2 regions of the Actinoallomurus sp. NPDC052274 genome follow, and region 1 is predicted to be linked to the other one. Evidence: riboswitches for the same ligand, from Rfam matches in the RefSeq annotation. Region 1 holds a riboswitch; the other holds the start of a gene.

Region 1 (7,314 bases):
GCCTGTCAGCCGGGAGCACGTCTGCTGTCCGAGGGCAGGCTGATCCTCGCCACCGAGGTCGGCGAGGGAGAGCATTCCGCCGCCGTGCTCCGCGCGATCGCCAAGGGCAGAACGAAGTTCAGTGAGATTCAGGACGCGGTGGGCATCAACCCGACGCGGGTGCTCGACAGGCTGATCGAGCTTCGGCTCGTCGAGCGTGTGATGCCCGTGACGGACGATGAGCGTTCGCGGCGCCGGATCTACCGGATCTGCGACAACTTCCTGGCCTTCTACCTCGGCCCCCTGATGCGGTACCGCGGCGAGATCGAACTCGACCTCGGAGAGTCGATCCTGCCCGCCCTGGTCAACGGGCTCGACGACCTCATGGGTGCGGCCTACGAGGAGGCATTCCGGGAACATCTCCGGCGGTTGGCTCGAGCAGGATCCCTCGGCCCGAACATCGTCGCCGTCGGCCCGTGGTGGCGAACCGGCGGTCAGGACCAGATCGACGCCGTAGCCCTGGCGGAGCCGCAGCGTACCCGGATCCCGGTGCTCGTGGGGGAGTCCAAATGGGCGAAGACGGCGAACGCGGCGCGGCTCCGGGCCCGGCTCTTCGAGAAGGCCGCGTCCCTCACCACCGACCGCGACGATCTGCGCTATGCGATCTGTGCTCGCGAGTCCATCACCCATACGACTCCCGACATCCTCGCCGTCACCGCCGCCGACATCTTCGCCGGGGCGGCTGGGTGACAGGCGTCAGGGGGTGAGGCGCTCGGCGAGCCAGGCCAGGGACAGGGGGTAGCGGTACTCGATCGCGCCGTGGCCCGCCTCGAACAGCTCGAAGTGCACGGCGTCGTCCTTCACACCGGCGGTCTCGACGGCGCGGCGGAAGGCCTGGGCGCCCAGGTCGAGGTGGTACTCGTCCTTGGTGCCCGCGTCGATCCAGACGGCCCGCATCGAGCGCAGCGCCTCGGCGTACTCCGGACGCCGCGGCATCAGGACCGGGTCGCGCTCCAGCCAGCGCTCCCAGACCTCGGGGACGACGGCGCCGGTGTCGTCGAACGGCAGGTGGACGGTACCGTCCTCGTCGGCGGAGTACGCCGACGAGTAGCCGTAGATCTCGATGAGCGGGAAGTCGGTCTCCTTGGTGCCCGCGAGATGGCCGCGGAAGTCGGCGAGGAACTTCTCGATCGAGCCGTCGAAGGAGTCGCGCAGCAGGCGGGCGAGCGTGGGGAAGGCCGGGCGGTAGCAGACCTCGAAGAGCGCGTCGCCGGCGTGGGTGGCGAGCGCGCCGAACAGGTCGGGCCGCAGCATCGGTGTGATCATCGCGCCGTAGCCGCCGCTGGACTTGCCGCTGATCCCGCGGTGGTCGCGGTCGGGCAGCGTCCGGTAGTGCGCGTCCACCCACGGCACGATCTCGTCGCACAGGTAGGAGTGGTACCGCCCGGTGGCGGGGGAGTCGAGGTACTGGCTGCCGCCCAGCGCCGTCCAGGCGTCGACGTAGACCACGATGACGGGCGGGGCCTCGCCGCGGGCGAAGACCTGGTCGGCCAGCTCGGGGAAGGGCTGTCGCCAGGGCGTGCGGTTGCGCCACATCGGCAGGTACCCGGTGTAGCCCTGGATCACGTAGACGGAGGGGTAGCGGCGGTCGGGCTCGTCGTCGTACCCCGGCGGGACGTACACCCACAGCGGCCGCCGGTGCGGGTCGCCGAGGGGGTTGTCGTTCAGCAGTTCGCTGGTGAACTCGTGCTCGTCGATGCGTCCGGCGAGGTCGGCCGACCAGGGCAGCATGCGGGCTCCTTTGCGCGACACGGATGGTGCGACCCTAACCCCGTCGCCTCGACGTCCGCCGACCGCCGTCGGCCCTCGCCGGGCCGCGGGGCCGCGGGAGCGGGACTCCCGCGGCCGTCTTCGGATCGTGCCGGCTCAGTCGTCGGAGGCGTCGCCGAGTACGGCGACCTCGACGCAGTCGGCGTTGTTGGAGCTACGGCTGCTCTTCCGCCAGCCGACGTCTATGAGATCGGGGTGGCCACTCATCCCCTGGTCTCCTTCCTGGTGCGTGAATCACCCCCGCGGGTACGGGGACGCATTCTTGAACTCGTCCGCCGCCGCCGTGATGAACTCGGCTGACTCGTCGGGTGGCAACGCGGCGGCCCGCAGATGGTCGAACCAGGTCGTGTGACGGCGGACGTCTTTCTCCTTTTCGAGGAAGATGTTCCCGGCGGGGCAGTCGATGTAGACGACGTCCAGGTCGGTGGGGTCCGGGAAGCCGATGATCGTGAAGGCGCCGTCGACGCCGGGGTGGGCGCCACGGGCGAAGGGCAGCACCTGGATGGTGACGCCCGGCAGTTCGCCGACCTCGAGCAGCCGCATCAGCTGGGACCGCATCACGGGCACCCCGCCGATCGGCCGCCGCAGCACCGCCTCGTCGAGCACGGCCCACAGCTCCAGCGAGCCGGACTCGCGCAGCATGGCCTGGCGGCGGGTGCGCAGGGCGATGCGCCGGTCGACGTTCTCCGGCGTCTCACCGGGCCGGCCCGCCTTGATCAACGCGCGGGCGTACTCCTCGGTCTGCAGCAGACCGGGCACCAGATGGGTCTGGAACGTTCGAATCGACGCCGCCGAGGCCTCCAGGCCGATGTAGGTGTCCAGGCCCGCCGACGCGGACAGGACCGCCTCGTACTCGGTCCACCAGCCGCGCTGCTGGGCGTCCTTGGCCAGGCCGAGGAGCTGGTCGCGCTGCGAGCCCTCGGGCAGGCCGTACAGGTCCAGCATGTCGCGTACGTCGCGGATGCGGGCCACGGACTTGCCGGTCTCGATGCGGCTGACGCGCGACATGGAGCACTCCAGGTGCTTCGCGACGTCTTCGATCATGAGGCCCGCGGCCTCCCGGAGCCTGCGCAGTTCCATGCCCAGCCGGCGGCGGCGGACGGTGGGGCTACGGCCATCGGTCATGGGGCACCTCCATGGCGAGCGTCCTGCGCGTATTGCGAGGAGAATGGGGACCGGTGGTGGGCGGCGGTGGCTGGGGCCGAAACCCTCGCCCGGGCCGCGCCGGGGCCGTTGAACTGTGCACGGGTGATGCCGAATCCGTCTGATCTATTGGTCCGAAAATACTTGCACGTAAAACGGGGGCAGGACATCCTGACAGGGAAGGTCACTCACCGTTGCCATCTGGGCACCTTTTGCCACCGGATAGGCACCTTACCTGGTTAACGCCCTAGGGCGTACCCCTTCCTGCCGTATCGTCCAGAGCGCGAGAGGGGTGGCATCCCATGGCCGCCACTTCGGGACCCGGGGCCGGGCCGCGGCGCCGCCACCTGGAGGCGCTCGCCCGCGAAGTCGAGGCGCGCGGCCTGCAAGGGCTCCTGACCGAGGACCTGATGCTGCGCGTGGTGGACCCGTCCGGTGGGCGCGCACTGCTGGTGGTCGCCATGCCGATGTCCCGGATCCGGTGGTCCTTCCTGTGGGCCGGCGGCGGCCAGGCCGACGCCGACGACCCCGCCCGCGCCGCCGAGCTGATCGCGCGGACCCTCGGCCGCTGACGCCGCTGACGCCGCCGCGCGGACGCCGCCGGGCCTTGACTGTCGAGTCGAACATGTGTTCGAATCTATCGCCTGCCTTCCCCCAGGCTCACTCCTTGTCACCGATCCGAGAGGTGGGCGGCCCGCGTGGGCGGAGCGAGCGATGGACCCGAGAGGCGTACGGACGCGCCGGGCCGCGGGCGATGAGCCGGGTGTACGGCGACCCCGTCGAGGTCTGGCTCACCGACGGCAGGCCCTCCCGCTTCGTCTGGCGCGGCCGGCTCTACACGGTGCTGCGGGTGCTGGACCGCTGGGTCACCACCCGCGACTGGTGGCACGAACGCCACCCCGAGGCCCCGGAAGGCGGCGAGCGCGAGTTCTGGCGCGTCGAGGCGACCCCGGACCGGACGGTCGGGGTGTACGAACTGCGCCACGACCAGGCGACCGGCACGTGGATGCTGTCCCGCGCCTGGAGCTGACGGACTCCCGCGCCCGGCTCGGCCCGGCGGGCCGCCGGGTGGCGCCGGCGGGCCTGTGCGCCGCCGGTCGACCCGAGGGGCCGCCCGTCGGCAGCCGCCGGGCGGGCCGGTGGTCGGTCAGGGCTGTACGAGGTCGCGGATCGCCTTGAGGGTCGGCTCGTCCTTGACGCCGGCGATGAGGAGCGTGGTCACGGGGGAGTCCTGCCAGAGCCGGAGCCGCTCCCTGATGCGCCCGATCGGGCCGAGGAGGGAGATCGAGTCGGCCAGCTCGTCCGGCACCGCCTTGACCGCCTCGTCGCGCCGGCCCGCCAGGAACAGCTCCTGCACCCGCGCGGCCTCCTCGGCGTACCCGAGGCGGCCGATCAGGTCCAGGTGGAAGTTGCGGTCCCTGGCCCCCATGCCGCCGATGTAGAAGGCCAGCGGGATCTTGGCGAACTCCAACGCGGCGGCCAGGTCGTCGGTCACGATCGTCGTCACGGTGGCGGCGATGTCGAAGCCTTCGCGGCGGCCGGCCAGCGAGGCGCCGAAGACCGCCTCGATCTGCGCAGGGTCGACGAAGAGGGGCAGCCAGCCGTTGGCGATCTCGGTGGCGAGGGCGATGTTCTTGGGGCCCTCCGCGCCGAGATAGACCGGGATGTCCGGGCGCACCGGGTGGACGATCGACTTGAGCGGCTTGCCGAGGCCGGTCACGCGGCCCGGCGCGTACGCGGAGGCCGGCAGCGGCAACGGGTAGTGCGGGCCGGCGGAGGTGACCGGCTCGGCGCGCCGCCACACGTCCCGCAGGATCCGGACGTACTCGCGGGTGCGCTCCAGCGGCCGGGCGAACGGCGCGCCGTACCAGCCCTCCACGACCTGCGGGCCGGACGCGCCGATGCCGAGGGTGAGCCGGCCGCCGGACAGCGCGTCGAGCGTCAGGGCGTGCATGGCGGTGGCGGCGGGCGTGCGGGCGGACATCTGGGCCACCGCGGTGCCCAGCTTGATGCGCGAGGTCCGCGCGGCGTACCAGGTGAGCGTGGTGAAGGCGTCCGAGCCGTACGCCTCGGCGGTGTAGACGAACTCGTAGCCGAGCCGCTCGGCGGCCAGCACCGTCTCGGTGGCGTCCTCCGGAACCCGTTGCCAGTAGCCGACGTTGATGCCGAGCCTCATCCGCACCCCTCCCGGCCAGAAAGTAGAACAGGTTCTATTGAAGCAGATCGCCGCTCTCCCGGCAGCGGCCGGCCGCCCCGCGATAGCGTGCACCCGCCGTACGCCCGGTCGCGGTGGCCCTGTCATCCCGTGCGCCGGATCACGGACGGCGGCCGTACCTGCGGTGTCGTGTGTCAGGCCCGATATGTCATGCTGTCCTCCGGCGATACGCGGAGGAACCCGGTGCGAGTCCGGGGCTGTCGCGCAACTGTGACCGGGAAGTCCTTCCTCGGGTGTTGGCCACGGCGTGAGCCGGAAGGCCGAGGGCGGGCGGCGATCCGGGAGCCAGGAGACTCCGGCCGCCGCTTGCCAGGCCACCTACGGGCGCGTTAACCCGAGGAAAGGACGACCACCGGGTGAACACCTATCCGTTCTCCGCCGTCACCGGGATGGCGGACCTCAAGCTCGCCCTCCTGATCAACGCGGTCTCCCCGGCCGTCGGCGGAGTGCTGGTCCGGGGCGAGAAGGGCACCGCGAAGTCCACCATCGTGCGGGCGCTCGCCGCGCTGCTGCCGGAGGTCGCGGTGGTGACGGACTGCCGGTTCTCCTGCGACCCCGCCGCGCCCGACCCGCGATGCCCCGACGGGCCCCACGGCGACGGGGCGGGCGGGCAGGTGCGGCCCGCGCGGCTCGTGGAGCTGCCGATCGGTGCCGCCGAGGACCGCCTGACCGGCTCGCTCGACCTCGAACGCGCCCTCACCGAGGGCGTCCAGGCCTACCAGCCCGGCCTGCTGGCCGCCGCGCACCGCGGCGTGCTGTACGTCGACGAGGTCAACCTGCTGCACGACCACCTCGTCGACCTGCTCCTCGACGCGGCCGCGATGGGCCACTCCTACGTCGAGCGTGAGGGCGTCTCCGTCCGGCACGCCTCACGGTTCCTGCTCGTCGGCACGATGAACCCCGAAGAGGGCGAGCTGCGGCCGCAGCTGCTCGACCGGTTCGGCCTGACGGTGGAGGTGGCCGCCACCCGCGACCCGGAGGAGCGGGCCGAGGTCGTGCGCCGCCGCCTGGCGTACGAGGCCGACCCGGCGGCGTTCGCGGCCGACTGGGTGCGCGCCGAGACCGAGCTGGCCTGGCGGATCGAGCAGGCCCGCGTCCGGCTGCCCGAGGTCGTCCTGCCCGACGGCGCGCTGCGGCAGATCACGGCCGTGTGCGCGGCGTTCGAGGTGGACGGGCTGCGGGCCGACATCGTGATGGCGCGCGCCGCGATGGCCCTCGCCGCCTGGCACGACCGTACGGTCGTCACCGCGGACGACGTGCGCGTCGCCGCCCGTCTCGCCCTGCCGCACCGGCGGCGCCGCGACCCCTTCGACGCGCCCGGCCTCGACGAGGACAGGCTCGACGAAGTCCTGGAGAACACCGGCGGCTACGACTCTCCGGAGCCGCCGGACCCCGGATTCGGCGAGGACACGGCGCCCGACCTCGTCCCCGAGCAGAGCACCGGGCCGGACCCGAAACCGGCCCCGGAGACGGACGCGAAGCCGGACTCGGGGACGGACCCGGAGGACCCCGACCCCGACGACCCCGGACCGGACGACGGTCCCGGCGGCGGACCGGACGGTTCCGGCGACCCGGCCGGGCCGGGAGACGGGGCGCCGGTCGACATCGAGCAGGCCCTTTCCGGCGAGGAGTCCGGCGAGGGCTCGGGGAAGCGCGCCCGGGGGGACTCCCCGGAGCCGGCGCCCGCCGACGCGGTGTACCGGACGCGGGTCTTCACCGTGCCCGGCCTCGGCGAGGGCGCGCCGGGCCGCCGCTCGCGGGCCCGGACGCCGTACGGCCGGACGACCGGCGCGCGGCCGGGCACGCGCTCGGTCCACCTGACCGCGACCCTCCTCGCGGCGGCCCCGCACCAGCGCGCCCGCGGCCGCTCCGGTCCCGGGCTCGTCGTCCGCTCCGGCGACCTGCGCGAGCGGGTCCGGGAGGGCCGGGAGGGCAACCTGGTGCTGTTCGTCGTGGACGCGAGCGGCTCGATGGCCGCCCGGCAGCGGATGCGCGCCGTCAAGGGCGCCGTGCTCAGCCTCCTCCTCGACGCCTACCAGCGCCGCGACAAGGTCGGTCTGATCACCTTCCGCGGCACGTCCGCCGAGCTGGCGCTGCCGCCGACCTCCTCCGTCGAGGCCGGGGCGCGCCGCCTCGAGACGCTGCCC
Region 2 (7,314 bases), on a different contig from region 1:
GGCCGTGCCGACCGGGCGGTGGACGGCCGTGGCGCGCGACCGGCAAGGCCGCCAGACCGAACTCGGCCTCGTCGTGCTCCTCGGCGTCGCGATCGCCTACAGCGCCCTCGCGATCGCCAACACCTTCCTGACGTCCGTCGCGGGACGGGGCCGTGAATTCGCCCTGTTGCGCCTGACCGGAGCGACCCGCCGCCAGATCCTGGCGATGGCGGCGGGCGAGGCCCTGCTGTTGACGGCCGTCGGGGGGGTGCTCGCCGCCGTGGCCTCCGCGCTCCTCCTCGCCGTGGTGGGCGCCGCCCTGGGCAGGCTGGTCGGGACTCCCGTCATCGCCGTGCCCTGGTCGACGATGGGCCTGATCGTCGCCGGCAGCGCTCTGCTCGCCGTCCTCGCCTCCGTGGCGCCCGCGGGACTCCGGCTCCGCGCACGCCCCATGGAGGCCGCCGGAGTCCACGACTGACCCGTACGACCCTCCACACAAAGGAGAGCACACCGTGCTGTTCTCGTTCATACGGCCGGAGGCGGAGGCGTTCGCGCGCGCGGGCATCGCGGCCCTGATCTACGACAAGCGCACCGTCGGCTACTCCAAGGTCCACCGCGACTATGGGCTCCTCGCCGACGACGCGGCCGCGGGCGTCGCCGCGCTGCGCGCCGTGCCGGGCATCGACCCGGCGCGCGTGGGGCTGTGGGGATTCAGCGAGGGCGGCTGGGTCGCGCCGCTCGCCGCCGTACGCAGCGGGCACGTCGCGTTCCTGGTGACCCTCGGGGCCTCCGGCCTGACCCCGCTGCGCACGCAGACCTGGTACCTGGCCAACATGGCACGGCACAACGGAGTCACCGGCTCGCTGGACGGCGCGGTCACCGGACCGGCGGCCCGGCTCGTCGCGGGTGCGGGCCTGTTCCCCGAGGCGTCGTACGACCCGCTGCCGGTCCTCGCCCGACTGCGGATGCCGGTGCTGGCCCTGTGGGGCGAGCACGACATCGAAGTGCCACCCGCCGAGAGCGCCGGCATCCTGCGCCGCGCCCTGGCCGCCGACCGGTCCGTCACCATCGGGTTCCTGGCCGGCGCCGCGCACGACGGGCGGCAGACCGGCGACGGCTTCGACCGCATCGGCGGCCCGTCGATCCAGGGCCACCGACTGGGCGCACTCGCACCGGGCTACACCGCGACGATGGCCACCTGGGTACGCCAGGTCGCCGCCGGACACCCACCGGCGTCCAGCGCGCAGCGACCACCGGTACAGGCGGCGTCCAGCCGAGCGGCCGGCGGCCACTGGGATGACAACGCCCTGGTTCAGGCCATCGTGCTCGCGGCCATCACACTGACCTTCCTCGGATGCCTGATCGCCGGTCTCGCCCTCCGCCGCCGCGCGCTGCCGCGGACGGTCCGCCGGCTGTCCCGATGGCTCGCCGCCTGTGGTCTCCTCACGGTGCTCGGCACGGTGCTGTTCGTGCTCTCGGTGTACCTGACCTCCGCGCAGACCGCGGCGCCGGCCGCGCTCGGCCGTGCCGTGCCGTGGCTCGTCCTCCAGGTGCTCGCGCTGGCCACCGCGGTGCTGACCGTCGCGACCGGCACCGCCGTCGCCCGCGGCCGAGACGCGATCCTCGGCGCGCACCGGATACGACTCATCATCCTGATGGCCGCCGGCATCCTGTGCGTGGCGTGGTCCGCCCGATGGGGCCTGCTCACCCCCTGACCCCGGCCGCGCCGTGCCGGTGCGGTCAGAACTCCTCGTCGAGGCTGACCGTCCCTTCGACGGCGACCTGGTAGGCCGACACCCGGCGTTCGAAGAAGTTGGACAGCTCCTGAACGTCCTGCAACTCCATGAACGCGAACGGGTTGGCGGTGCCGTACCGGATCGGCATGCCGAGGCGGGCGAGGCGCTGGTCGGCGACGTTCTCCAGGTAGGCGCGCATGTCGGTGGCGGTCATGCCGGACAGGCCGTCGCCGCACAGGTCATGGGCGAAGGCCAGTTCGGCGGCGACGGCCTCCTCCAGCATCCTCGTCACCTGCCCGGTCAGCTCATCGTCGAACAGGTCGGGCTCCTCGGCGCGTACGGTGTCCACGACGCTGAAGGCGAACTCCATGTGCATCGACTCGTCGCGGAACACCCAGTTCGTGCCCGAGGCGAGGCCGTTGAGCAGGCCGCGGTCGCGCAGCCAGTACACGTAGGCGAAGGCGCCGTAGAAGAACAGCCCCTCGATGCACGCGGCGAAGCAGATGAGGTTGAGCAGGAACGCCCGCCGGTCCTCCCGGCCGCGGAGCCGGTCCATCGCGCCGAGGGAGTCGATCCAGCGGAAGCAGAACTCCGCCTTGTCGCGGATCGAGGGAATGTTCTCCACGGCGGCGAACGCCTTGGCCCGCTCGTCGTGGTCGGGGAGGTAGGTGTCGAGCAGGGTCAGGTAGAACTGCACGTGCACGGCCTCTTCGAACAGTTGCCGTGACAGGTACAGGCGGGCCTCGGGCGCGTTCAGGTGCGTGTAGAGGTTGAGCACCAGGTTGTTGGCCACGATCGTGTCACCGGTGGCGAAGAACGCGACCAGCCGGTTGACCAGGTGCAGTTCCTCGGGCGTGAGCCGGGCCAGGTCGGCGAGGTCGGAGTGCAGGTCGACCTCTTCGACGGTCCAGGTGTTGCGGATCGCGGCGCGGAACCGGTCGTAGAAGGCCGGGTAGCGCATCGGCCGCAGGGTCAGATCCATACCGGGGTCGAGCAGACTCATTGGCATGCCTCGCAGGTCTCGGGGTTCTCCAGGGAGCACATGAGCGCCTCCACCTCCTGGGCGGGGGCGACGGTCGTCTGCGCGATCCGGGTGGCCGGGCGCGACCGCAGGTAGTACGTGGTCTTCAGGCCGGACCGCCACGCGTAGGCGTACATCGACGACAGCTTCCCGATCGTGGGAGTGGCCATGAACAGGTTCAGCGACTGGGACTGGTCGATGTAGGGCGTCCGCGCCGCGGCCAGGTCGATCAGCGCCTTCTGCGGAAGCTCCCAGGCGGTGCGGTACAGGTGCCGCAGTTCGCCGGGAAGCTCGTTGATGTCCTGCACCGATCCGTCGGCGCGCTTGATCGCGTCACGGACCCGCGGTGTCCACAGCCCACGCGCCTTGAGATCCGCCACCAGGTAGGTGTTGATCTGCAGGAACTCCCCTGACAGGGTCTCGCGCTTGAAGATGTTGGACACCTGCGGCTCGATGCACTCGTAGCAGCCGGCGATGGAGGCGATGGTCGCGGTCGGCGCGATCGCCACCAGCAGTGAGTTGCGCAGCCCGACCGCGGCGATCCGGGCCCGCAGCGCCTCCCACTCGTCGGCGTGCGTCCGGTCGGCGTCCGGCCAGTGGTCCGGGTGCAGGACGCCGCGGGCGGCGCGGGTCTGGTCGTAGGACGGGTGCGGGCCGTAGGCCGCGGCGAGGTCGGCCGACTCCCCGTACGCCGCGAGCGCGATCTCCTCGGCGATGCGGGTGGACAGCGCGAGCGCCTCGGGCGAGTCGAAGGGCAGCCGCAGCCGGAAGAACACGTCCGCCAGGCCCATCACGCCGAGCCCGATCGGCCGCCAGCGGCGGTTCGCCCGCGCCGCCTCCGGCGTGGGGTAGAAGCCGCGGTCGATCGTACGGTCCAGGAACCGCACGGCCGTACGCGCGGTCGCCCGCAGCCCCGCCCAGTCGACCCCGTCGTCGGTCACGTGGGCGGCGAGGTTGATCGAGCCGAGGTTGCACACCGCGGTCTCGGCGTCGTGGGTGACCTCGAGGATCTCGGTGCACAGGTTGGACAGGTGGACGACGTTGCCGGGCTCGGCGGTCTGGTTGCAGGCGCGGTTGGCCGCGTCCTTGAACGTCATCCAGCCGTTGCCGGTCTGGGCGAGGGTGCGCATCATCGCCCCGTACAGCTGCCGCGCCGGGATCTGCCGGACGAATCGGCCCTCGGCCTCGGCCGCGCGGTACGCCCGGTCGAACTCCTCGCCCCACAGGTCCACCAGCTCCGGCACCTGCTTGGGGTCGAACAGCGACCAGGTCGCGTCCGCCTCGACCCGGCGCATGAACTCGTCCGGCACCCAGTTGGCCAGATTGAGGTTGTGCGTGCGCCGCGCGTCCTCCCCGGTGTTGTCCCGCAGCTCGAGGAACTCCTCCACGTCGGCGTGCCAGGGCTCGAGGTAGACGCACGCGGCGCCCTTGCGCCGGCCGCCCTGGTTGACCGCCGCGACGCTCGCGTCCAGCGTCCGCAGCCACGGCACGATGCCGTTGGAGTGCCCGTTCGTGCCCCGGATCAGCGAGCCCCGGCTCCGCACCCGGCTCCAGGAGATCCCGATGCCGCCCGCGTACTTGCTCAGCCGGGCCACCTGGCCGTACCGCTCGTAGATCGCCTCGAGCTCGTCACGCGGGGAGTCCAGCAGGAAGCACGAGGACAGTTGCGGGCGGGCGGCGCCGGAGTTGAACAGCGTCGGCGAGCTCGGCAGGTACGCCAGCCGCGACATCAGCCCGTAGAGCTCCGCGGCCTCGGCCACGCTGTCGGCCAGCCCGCAGGCCACCCGCAGGAAGAAGTACTGCGGGCGCTCCAGCACCCGCCGGGTCGTCGGGTGCCGCAGCAGGTAGCGGTCGTAGACCGTGCGCAGCCCGAAGTAGGTGAACCGGTCGTCGGCGTCGTGGTCGACCAGCGCGTCCAGCGCCTCCGTGTTACGGGCGACGAACCCCGCGGTTCGCTCGTTGAGCAGCCCCTGCTCGTAGGCGGCCGCGACGGACTCGGCGAACGTCACCGGGCCGGTCTCGTTCGCGATGGACCGGGCCAGCAGCCGGGCGGCGACCGTGGAGTAGACCGGGTCGGTGACGACCAGCGCGGCGGCCCGCCGTACGGCCTCGGCCAGGTCACCGGCTCCGGCGATGAGCAGCGGATCGGCGTCCGGCAAGCCGGCGCAGACACGCTCGATCTCGGCCGCGAGCGTCGGCTCGGGAGCGGCGATGGCCGTGGGGGACGCGATGAGCTGTTGTGTCACGTGCTCTCTCCTGGCGGGCTTCACGCTCGCGGAAAGGAGGCGCACGGACGACAGACTCCGCCGCCGACCCTCCCGCGAGGCCTGGACGACCGCGCGCTCTCACGCACGGGTCACTGGCAGGTCTTCGGACTCGCGGGCAGCACACCCGTCCATCGGGTGCGTCCTACTGACCGTCGCTTCCCAGGCCCGATCGAGCCCAGTGCCGTTGACGGCGGTCGTTCCCGCTCACCGCTGCGGGGCAGTCCCGGAATCCCACCGGGTTCCCTCTTGACACCCGCCACACGAGGCGCAGGTGAACCAGCAACACCAGAACCATACATGTAGTGGTGATGGAAACGCATCACCCCTAGATATTGGGCGCGTCGACCAAGAATCACGAGAACGCAGGCACGCCGAACGGCCCCCGGCGGTGATCCGCCGAGGGCCTTCGGATGGAACCGACTGCTACGCCGTGGCCTGCGCCTGCGTCTGCGCGCTCCGGGGGACCTCGGCCGTACGGGCGAGCAGTCGTTCGGCCATCGGCGCGAAGCACAGGCCGATCGCCGCCCACATGATCGCCTGTGCGGCCACCGAGTACAGGCGGAAGGAGAACAGCACGTCAGCCGGGAACCCCGGATAGACGATCTGCCCCTGCCGGTTCCGCAGCGGCAGCGGCGTCTCCGTCGCGTGCCGGCCGTACTCGTGGACGTTCGCCGACAGGTGCCCGAGCGAGGGCAGCACGGCCATCACGATGCCGAGCGCCACGACGCACGCCAGCCCGGCCAGCAGGGTCGCGTTCCAGTTCCCGAACCGGGGCTTGAGGCGCTGCCCCAGCCAGACCGCCAGGATCAGGAAGGCGATGGAGAATCCGACCATCAGCAGGTACAGGCCGCCTCGGTCGCGGATCGTGTCCTCATGGCCGATCGCGGGCGGGTTGGCCGGGTACTTGGCGAAGGGGATCAGGTAGAACCCCAGGAACCCGCCGAGTGCGACCAGCATCGCCAGCGTCCGCGGCCGTAGGTTGCCGGTGCGGCCGCAGGCCAGGATGTAGGCGACCGCGTACAGGCCGCCCATCGCGGCGCCGAACACGATGACGCCGACACCGATGCCGACGTTGGCCTGGATCGTGCGGCTGAAGATGTCCGACTCGGCGGCCTCGGGCGCGATGCCCGCCGCCTTGTCGAGCATGGCCTGGGCGGCGTCCCGGCCGCTCTCGTAGTCGATGGCCGCCTGGATCTGCGGCTCCGCGAAGATCCGCGCGAAGACGAACGCCAGGATTCCGCCGATCGCGCCCACGAGCAGCCCACGCAGGATGAATCGCCGTTCCACGGCGTACTCCCTCAGGTGTGGTGTCGCGGACGGGATCAGTGGCAGGGGAACCCGAGGAAGTGCCGGGCGTCGTGGACGAACTCGTGGATGGCCATGTTGTTGCCGAAGACCGAGGTCGCGCCCTGGTCGACGCCGATGAAGTAGTAGGCGGCCAGGCACAGCAGCACGGTGCCGAACAGCCACAGGGCGGCACGGCTGCCCGACACCACCACCGGCGTCGCAGGAGAAGTGGGCAGTGTCGAGGTCGTCATGTCACAGCCTCCTAAAGGGATCCAGCGTCCCTGTCTCGGTGGAGCGCTTCGATGGCGGAGGGTCTGACTCTCCGGCTCAGGGCCGGATCACAGTGGCGCGACCGTGCCGGATTTGCACCGGCTTCCTCTTAGCATCACGTTCGCCCGGATCGTACGGCCGAAAATCGGTACCGTCAACGTCGCAGGAGGTCACCCACCCCATGACCGTTCGGCTCGCGCTCATCGCGCACGCGGCCACCTCCGCCACCCGCGAGGCCCGTTTCCCCGACGACGAACCCCTCGACCCGCACGGCGCCGAGGCGGCCACGGCCGCCATGGGCGCACTGCGCCGCGTCACGGCGGCCTACCGCGGGCCCGAGGAACGCTGCCGGCAGACCGCCGCCGCGCTCGGCATCGAGGCGGTCACCGTCCCCGCCCTGGCCGACCTGGACGCGGGCGCCTGGCGGGGCAGGACCCTCACCGAGGTGGAGGCGGACCACCCCGCCGACCTGTACACCTGGCTGACCGATCCCCACGCGACCCCGCACGACGGCGAGTCGCTGGCGGAACTGATCGCCCGGGTGGCGAAGTGGCTGACCGAACTCCCCACCGACACCGGCAGGGTCGCGGCCGTCACCCACCCCGCGGTCATCCGCGCCGCCGTCCTGCACGCCCTGGGCGCCCCGCCCGAATGCTTCTGGCGCCTCGACGTGACCCCCCTGTCCCAGACCTGGCTGACCCACCACGGCGGACGCTGGCAGCTACGCGAGACCGGCCACCCGCTCGCCCCGCCA

Evidence for each region. A riboswitch is a leader RNA that binds a small molecule or an ion and turns the genes downstream of it on or off. The one in region 1 is predicted to bind cobalamin.
Region 2: linked by a shared signal. The riboswitch ahead of AB0K82_RS06150 (ribonucleoside-diphosphate reductase subunit alpha) and the one ahead of AB0K82_RS41365 (VWA domain-containing protein) in region 1 are both predicted to bind cobalamin.

Annotation. Positions count from the first base shown of each region.
Region 1 is NZ_JBFAUT010000089.1:107-7,420, reverse strand. It holds gene AB0K82_RS41400 (ATP-binding protein) at 1-729, shown strand, start outside; gene AB0K82_RS41395 (alpha/beta hydrolase-fold protein) at 736-1,770, opposite strand; gene AB0K82_RS41390 (DUF397 domain-containing protein) at 1,906-2,016, opposite strand; gene AB0K82_RS41385 (helix-turn-helix transcriptional regulator) at 2,044-2,934, opposite strand; gene AB0K82_RS41380 (hypothetical protein) at 3,255-3,524, shown strand; gene AB0K82_RS41375 (DUF6504 family protein) at 3,620-3,982, shown strand; gene AB0K82_RS41370 (LLM class F420-dependent oxidoreductase) at 4,100-5,128, opposite strand; cobalamin riboswitch at 5,341-5,463, shown strand; partial or broken gene AB0K82_RS41365 (VWA domain-containing protein) at 5,557-7,314, shown strand, end outside.
Region 2 is NZ_JBFAUT010000005.1:57,595-64,908, forward strand. It holds gene AB0K82_RS06135 (FtsX-like permease family protein) at 1-457, shown strand, start outside; gene AB0K82_RS06140 (hypothetical protein) at 492-1,694, shown strand; gene AB0K82_RS06145 (ribonucleotide-diphosphate reductase subunit beta) at 1,720-2,718, opposite strand; gene AB0K82_RS06150 (ribonucleoside-diphosphate reductase subunit alpha) at 2,715-4,982, opposite strand; cobalamin riboswitch at 5,080-5,299, opposite strand; gene AB0K82_RS06155 (CbtA family protein) at 5,427-6,290, opposite strand; gene AB0K82_RS06160 (CbtB-domain containing protein) at 6,326-6,541, opposite strand; cobalamin riboswitch at 6,579-6,719, opposite strand; gene AB0K82_RS06165 (histidine phosphatase family protein) at 6,742-7,314, shown strand, end outside.